DNA from 3 places in the uncultured Dysgonomonas sp. genome. Region 3 is predicted to be linked to each of the others. Evidence: riboswitches for the same ligand, from Rfam matches in the RefSeq annotation. Region 3 holds a riboswitch; each other region holds the start of a gene.
What was found. Region 3 has a riboswitch for cobalamin ahead of cobI (precorrin-2 C(20)-methyltransferase). Riboswitches for the same ligand answer to the same signal wherever they lie in the genome.
Positions count from the first base shown of each region.

Region 1: another riboswitch for cobalamin. It lies ahead of QZL88_RS03765 (TonB-dependent receptor); the one in region 3 lies ahead of cobI (precorrin-2 C(20)-methyltransferase).
Region 2: another riboswitch for cobalamin. It lies ahead of QZL88_RS09800 (anaerobic ribonucleoside triphosphate reductase); the one in region 3 lies ahead of cobI (precorrin-2 C(20)-methyltransferase).

Region 1 covers NZ_LT599032.1:865,377-867,654, forward strand. The annotation lists gene QZL88_RS03760 (hypothetical protein) at 1-996, shown strand, start outside; cobalamin riboswitch at 1,212-1,388, shown strand; gene QZL88_RS03765 (TonB-dependent receptor) at 1,497-2,278, shown strand, end outside.
Region 2 covers NZ_LT599032.1:2,381,949-2,384,226, forward strand. The annotation lists gene QZL88_RS09795 (DUF2284 domain-containing protein) at 1-484, opposite strand, end outside; cobalamin riboswitch at 674-870, shown strand; gene QZL88_RS09800 (anaerobic ribonucleoside triphosphate reductase) at 1,044-2,278, shown strand, end outside.
Region 3 covers NZ_LT599032.1:571,190-573,467, forward strand. The annotation lists gene QZL88_RS02515 (MaoC family dehydratase) at 1-216, opposite strand, end outside; cobalamin riboswitch at 679-995, shown strand; gene cobI (precorrin-2 C(20)-methyltransferase) at 1,110-1,814, shown strand; gene QZL88_RS02525 (ABC transporter substrate-binding protein) at 1,821-2,278, shown strand, end outside.

The DNA.
Region 1 (2,278 bases), 290 kb from region 3:
GGTATACGTCTACCGAGAATACCAGATACCAATAAAAATAATATGATAACAACACACTCATTAACGAGTAATCCTGAGTCTGCGGGGCTGGTTATCTATAATTCAACGAATAATATTATCGAATTCTGGGATGGTAACAGATGGGTAGCTTTGTCAAATAAGATATCAGGGGCAAACGGCTTAACAGATACCAATGGCAAAGAGCTATGGCTAGGAGGTAAGCTCGATGATAACACAACTGTACAAATGAATAACAACGAATTGAAGATACAGCATAATCCTGCTGCAAAATTTATTATCAATGATACAATGGTTGTAGTAAACAATAAGATTGTGGACATACGCGTCGCCCGGGAATTTATGGTTAACGATACGGTTATAAGTATAAAAGGAAAGTATGTAGATATGCGACCGGCCATCTTATCTATTAATAACAATACATTCAGTATGAATGAAAGCGGAAGGACCAGAATGACCGGAACGTTCCAGTATACAGATGGTACCCAGGATCAAGGACATCTGCTTACAGCCAATAATAAAGGTGATGCATACTGGGGCGCATTAAGGCCTTTAGGGACTGTAAAGTCAACTTCAATTAACAACAACAAAGGTTTTGCCAGTAGCACAGTACAAGTATCTGACGGTATGCTTGAATTGCCTGCCGGACAATGGCTGATATTTGCTAAATTCAATTCGAACATGAATGCCTCACTTACAGGAATGTATCATTGGATATTATTATCTTCAAAAACACCGAGTCAAAGCAGTTACACCACCATATCCAGAGCCGGAGCCAATCCAGAGAAGAAGACCGCCGGAACGGGTATAAAGTCATATGCCACTCCATTTATATTACATTATGTAAACATAAAGGAGAAAACTCAATATATTATACAGGCTGGCACCAGTAACGCAGGCAATTCGGCTACTGTATCCGAAACATGGATAGGTAATTCTTATTTTTATGCACTGCGAATTGATATTCCGACCGACTAATAAACAGAAGTTGAAATATAGATAAAAAAACATTTCAATTTTAGTTTTGCTTTTTCAAAATAATCTTCCATCTCAAATATAAGAAAGGCAACCTCTCTTATATTTGAGATTTTTATGAGTTCTTCCTCTATATCACATTCTCTCTTATTCCTGATAAGCTCTATAATACTCCTCACAAATAATTATCGCAAAAAAGTAAATCTTCTATAATATTGTGTATCTTTGCACTACTTTGTTCCATTAAGGATGAAAAGGGAATCAGGTGTAAATCCTGAACAGACCCGCTGCTGTAAGCTCTGGGAATGTTTATATCAAAATACCACTGTTGCAAAATGGGAAGGTGATATAAGCAAGAGTAAGTCAGAAGACCTGCAAAGTAATATTTCGACAGCTTTCGAGGAATAAGGCTTAAGAAACATGCGTAAAAGAATTTAACTACCCTTCTTTTTCTTTGTTCTTATCGGATGCTGCAATTATACTAAAAGATATATTTTGCATAGATGAGAATTTTATTTTCTACCTTTTTATTTTTTTGTTCTTTCGCTGGTACATTTCTACTGGCGCAAACAAATGATAGTATCGAAACACAAAAGCTATCGGAGGTAGAAGTATCTGCACTTATAAAACCGTCGGCTGCCCGCTCGACTACACCACTGCAAGTGATAGACAACGCTGAAATGGAACGGATCGGCATATTATCTGTATCGGATGCCGTACGCAGATTCTCGGGCGTCAGCATAAAAGATTATGGAGGTATCGGTGGCATGAAAACGGTATCTATCAGAGGTATGGGGGCACAGCATACAGCAGTAAGTTATGATGGAATAACAATGAGTAATGTACAATCCGGACAAATAGACATAAGCCGTTTTTCTCTGGATAATGTCTCTATGATTTCTTTATCGATAGGACAATCCGATGATATTTTTCAATCCGCAAGGTCTTATGCTTCCGCCGGAGTACTCCAGATAACAACATTACAACCTACTTTCGACACTAAGCGGAATACATTAAACACAGGGGTCAAAACGGGATCATTCGGACTATTAAATCCAATGGTTTACTATGCCCGTAAAATTAACGGGCGATTTTCTATTTCCGTTAACAGCGGATGGGAACGGGCAGACGGCAGGTATAAATTCACATATAAAAATGCAGAACAGACCGAGGAACGAAAAAGAAGAAATTCTGATGTAAGTATCTGGCGTACGGAGCTTAATTTATATGGCAATTTGGGTAAAGGTGGAAATTTAAATTTCAAGGTGAATTATCTGGATTCGGA
Region 2 (2,278 bases), 1.8 Mb from region 3:
TGTGAAGTAAATCCGTTGTCGTTTTCGCGATATCAAAGCCAAAAGATTCTAATGAGTGACGTATTTTATCAGGATAGCGGCATAGTTGCCCTTTAATCCGTGTACAATCGTTATCGGGACAGAGATGGCAAGTACCCGCAAAGAATGCTTTACTATCCGGATACTTAGATTCGAGCTTCAATAGCTGCTTATCTAGTTCGTGCCTTACATCAGCAATGATCCCAGCACCTGTCCGACGGCTTATTTCAGCCTCCACACATTTCAACCGTACATTTTCCGAGAGACTTATCTTCGTTCCTATAATATATACGCTTTCATAGCCGGATAGATAACCATCCATATCGAAATCATAGGGAGGACATGCCCAGCAATTATTATACTTATTGCATTGTTTGCAGAATACGATAAACTTACTTACATCCCTGTAATTTGTTATATAATCCGTTGCAGAAATATTCGATACAAAATTATTTATCAAGTACATCCTTTTATTAAAAAAGTTTTCAACAAAGGTATATTTATTTAAATCAATCATACCATTTAGAAAACTTTTCAACAATACCCAAAATTTATTTAGCTGATAATATGAAACTTAAAATTAGTTTTGGAAAACTTCAGTATTATTTTAAGATAAATAAATCTCATTTCTGAAAACCATATAAAAAAATAATTTACCTTTGTTGTCATATACGGTTCTGAAATAAAATCGGATGAAAAGGGAATCAGGTGTAAGTCCTGAACTATCCCCGTAGCTGTAAATTTCAAGAAAAAGCGAGGCTCTCACGCCACTGATTAACAGACAACTGAATATTGGGAAGGCGCCTAGCAGAGAAATGAGTCAGAAGACCTGCCGTGTATACATTCGTAGCTTTCGGGAGAAAAGCGATAGAATAGGATATGCGGTGACTTTACATCATTAATCTCTCTTCGCCTATTTTGCTCTCTTTCCCCGTCAGTTACATTGAAACAATGTATCATTAATTAACAATTGACTACGCGAAAGCGGGTCGAATACTTTCTTTTACTTATAACATAATACAACCATGATCCAGACAGTTGTAAAAAGAGACGGACGCATCGTCGGCTTCAATGAAGAAAAGATAATGGCAGCCATTCGCAAAGCCATGTTACACACCGAACAAGGAGAAGACTCTTCCCTGATAAGACGCATCACGGATTTTGTTTCTTGCCAGGGAAACGAACAAATGACTGTAGAACAAATTCAGGACATGGTAGAGGTGGAGCTGATGAAAAGCCCACGCAAAGAAGCCGCCAAGAAATATATCGCTTACCGCGATCAGCGGAGTATTGCCCGAAAAGCCAAGACCCGCGACATGTTTCTCGAAATCATAGAAACCAAATCGAACGATATCACACGCGAAAACGCCAATATGAACGCCGATACCCCGGCAGGAATGATGATGAAATTCGCGAGTGAAACAACCAAGCCTTTTGTCGACGACTACTTGCTGCTGCCGGAAGTAAAAGAAGCCGTCCGCCGAAATTATTTACATATTCATGACAAGGATTATTATCCGACCAAAAGCCTCACCTGCGTACAACACCCGCTAGATAAGATACTTCAACATGGATTCAATGCCGGACATGGCGAATCACGCCCTGCTAAACGTATTGAAACTGCAAGCATGCTCGGCTGTATATCTATGGAAACAGCCCAGAATGAAATGCATGGCGGTCAATCCATCCCTGCTTTCGATTTTTATCTGGCACCTTTTGTCAGGCGCAGCTTTATTGAAGAGATAAAAGTGCTGGAACAGATAAACGGACTTGACTACAAACACCTTTACGAAACACCGATAGAAGATTACCTATCAAAAAATTTGACAGGATTACAGGGTGACGAAAAAATTGTCCAGCATGCCATAAACCGTACTGTGAGTCGTGTACATCAGTCGATGGAAGCCTTCATCCACAACATGAACACCATACACTCCCGGGGAGGCAACCAGGTGGTATTCAGCTCTATCAATTATGGAACGGATACTTCTGCCGAAGGAAGGTGCATCATGCGGGAACTGTTAATCAGCACAGATGAAGGCGTGGGCAACGGAGTAACAGCCATTTTCCCGATACAGATATGGAAAAAGAAGCGGGGAGTAAGCTATTTACCAACAGACCGGAATTACGATTTATACCAACTGGCATGCAAGGTGAGTGCGCATCGTTTCTTCCCTAACTTCCTGAATCTGGACGCGACATTCAACCAACATGAAGAATGGAATGAGAACGATCCCCGCCGCTTTGAGTACGAGGTGGC
Region 3 (2,278 bases):
GATAGATACCATGAGGTAACCATGTGCAATTGTACTTTTGAAAGGACTCTCTACCTTAGCTCTTTCTTCATTTACATGGATCCATTGATAGTCAAGTGTAGCTTCTGCAAATTTGTTGATGCGGTCTTGAGATATTTTCAGCCAATCAGAAGTCCCCAGTTCCTTTCCTACATACTGCTCAAAATCGGCATAGGAATTAATAATAAGTTTTGCCATAATAGTTAATTAACAAATACAGTATAAAAATATTGATATTAAACGATATTACCAAATAAACATAATAAGGAATATAAATTTAACTATATTTTTTCGCGATTTAATAATTTCCTCTACTATAACACACTTTCGATGCAGCATGTAATCTAAAATTTAACAAGAAACGCATTAATTCCTTTATCAAAAAACTTGACAAACTTGACAACTTTTACACATTTTTTATCTGTCAGCTTTTTCGTTCATTTCAACTTTGTATCCAACTTAAAACTTGACAAAGTTGACATATTTTCATATTTTCCACCTGTCAGTTTTTACTCTTATTGTAAGACTCTCCTGAGGAATAACGTCGGCTTCTAATATTTCAAAGAACGCTTGTTTCATTTTATTGAATACATCAATCATTTACTTATAGATAAAGTTATTTGACTTACATTATATAAATCTTTATAAATTTAATTCCATATCTTTGCACTAAATTTTGGTGTTACAAATCCGCATTACCGGATGAGTAATTAAAAGGGAATCAGGTGTAAATCCTGAACAGACCCGCTGCTGTAAGCTCTTTTCAGTGAGCAGTTAACAGTCATCAGTTAACAATTTTGCTGAAAAAAGTCTTTGAACAATACCAAACACCACTGTTTCACAGTAATCAGTGATACAGTAATCAGTTAACAGTTTTTTTGACTGTTTACTGATAACTGCTAACTGTTTACTGAAAATGGGAAGGCCGTTCAAGGATGGAGCAAGTCAGAAAACCTGCCAAAGCGTTATTAGTTGAAAGCTCGAGGTTTAGGCTTAAAATACTGCTTACAGACAACATTTGTACCTGTTCGTCTATTTTTCCTATACTAAAAGCATCTTATTTTTTAACTCCAATAAAATGGATTGTATAGATGTTTGATTCTGTTATGTTCGTATCTCTCGGTCCCGGAGACCCGGAACTGATAACCTTGAAAGGTTTGAAAACACTGCAAGAAGCAGATTTAATATTTTGTCCGTCAACCGCCCTTCCCGGAGGAAAAAGGTCCTCAAGGGCAAAGGATGTCTTATTGCAATTGGGCGTCGATGAATCAAAGCTGAACACATTCAATGTACCGATGAACAAAGACCGTTCACTGGCCATTGAAAGCTACAAGGCTGTGGCGAAAGAAATATCGGATAAGTATAAATCCGGACATAAAATAGCTGTTACAGCCGAAGGAGATGCCGGATTCTACTCTACCATTTACTACATAAGCGAATATCTTACACAGGAGAATATACCGGTCAGCCGTATCGCGGGCGTGCCTGCATTTATAGCCTGTGGCACTCTGGCCAATATTCACATTGTGAAACAAGAGGAAGAACTCGAAGTTATTCCGGGTACCATAACATTAGACAGCCTGAAAGAAAAGATCAAAAGAGAGAAAACCGTTGTACTAATGAAAACTTCGCAGTGCGAACAGGTAATAAAGGAAGCATTAGAAAATATTCAGGACGTCACTTTCCACTATTTTGAGAATGTTGGGATTTTAGGCAAGGAGTTCTATACTCCTAATAGAGAAGAAATACTCAATCGTAAATTTCCTTACTTTTCACTAATTATAATCCGCAAATAGACCAATATGAAAATCCTTGTCCATTCAATAATCCTGCTTGCTTTTGGCTGCTTCATTGCATGCAACCCGAATAAGAAAGACAGCAACAATATCTTCGGCTCGCACGATACTTTAAATATCAAATATGCAAAAGGCTTTACCGTGTCCGAACATGGAAATTACAAGCTGGTGGATATACACGATCCTTCCGGGGAAAGCGATACCAAATATCAATATGCTTTATTGAAAAGAGGGGAAAATAAAACCGGCATACCTGCCGGATACCAGATTATAGAAGTCCCCGTAAGAAGCGTGGTATGTATGACCACCCTGCAAATTTCCAATTTTATCAAATTAGACGCTGTGGACAAAATAGCAGGGATAACCAGCACCCGTTTCCTGTTCAATCCTCAGCTAAACGAACAATTAAAAACCGGAAAAACAAGCAAAATCGGTATCGAAGGCGAGTTTGACAACGAAGTGGT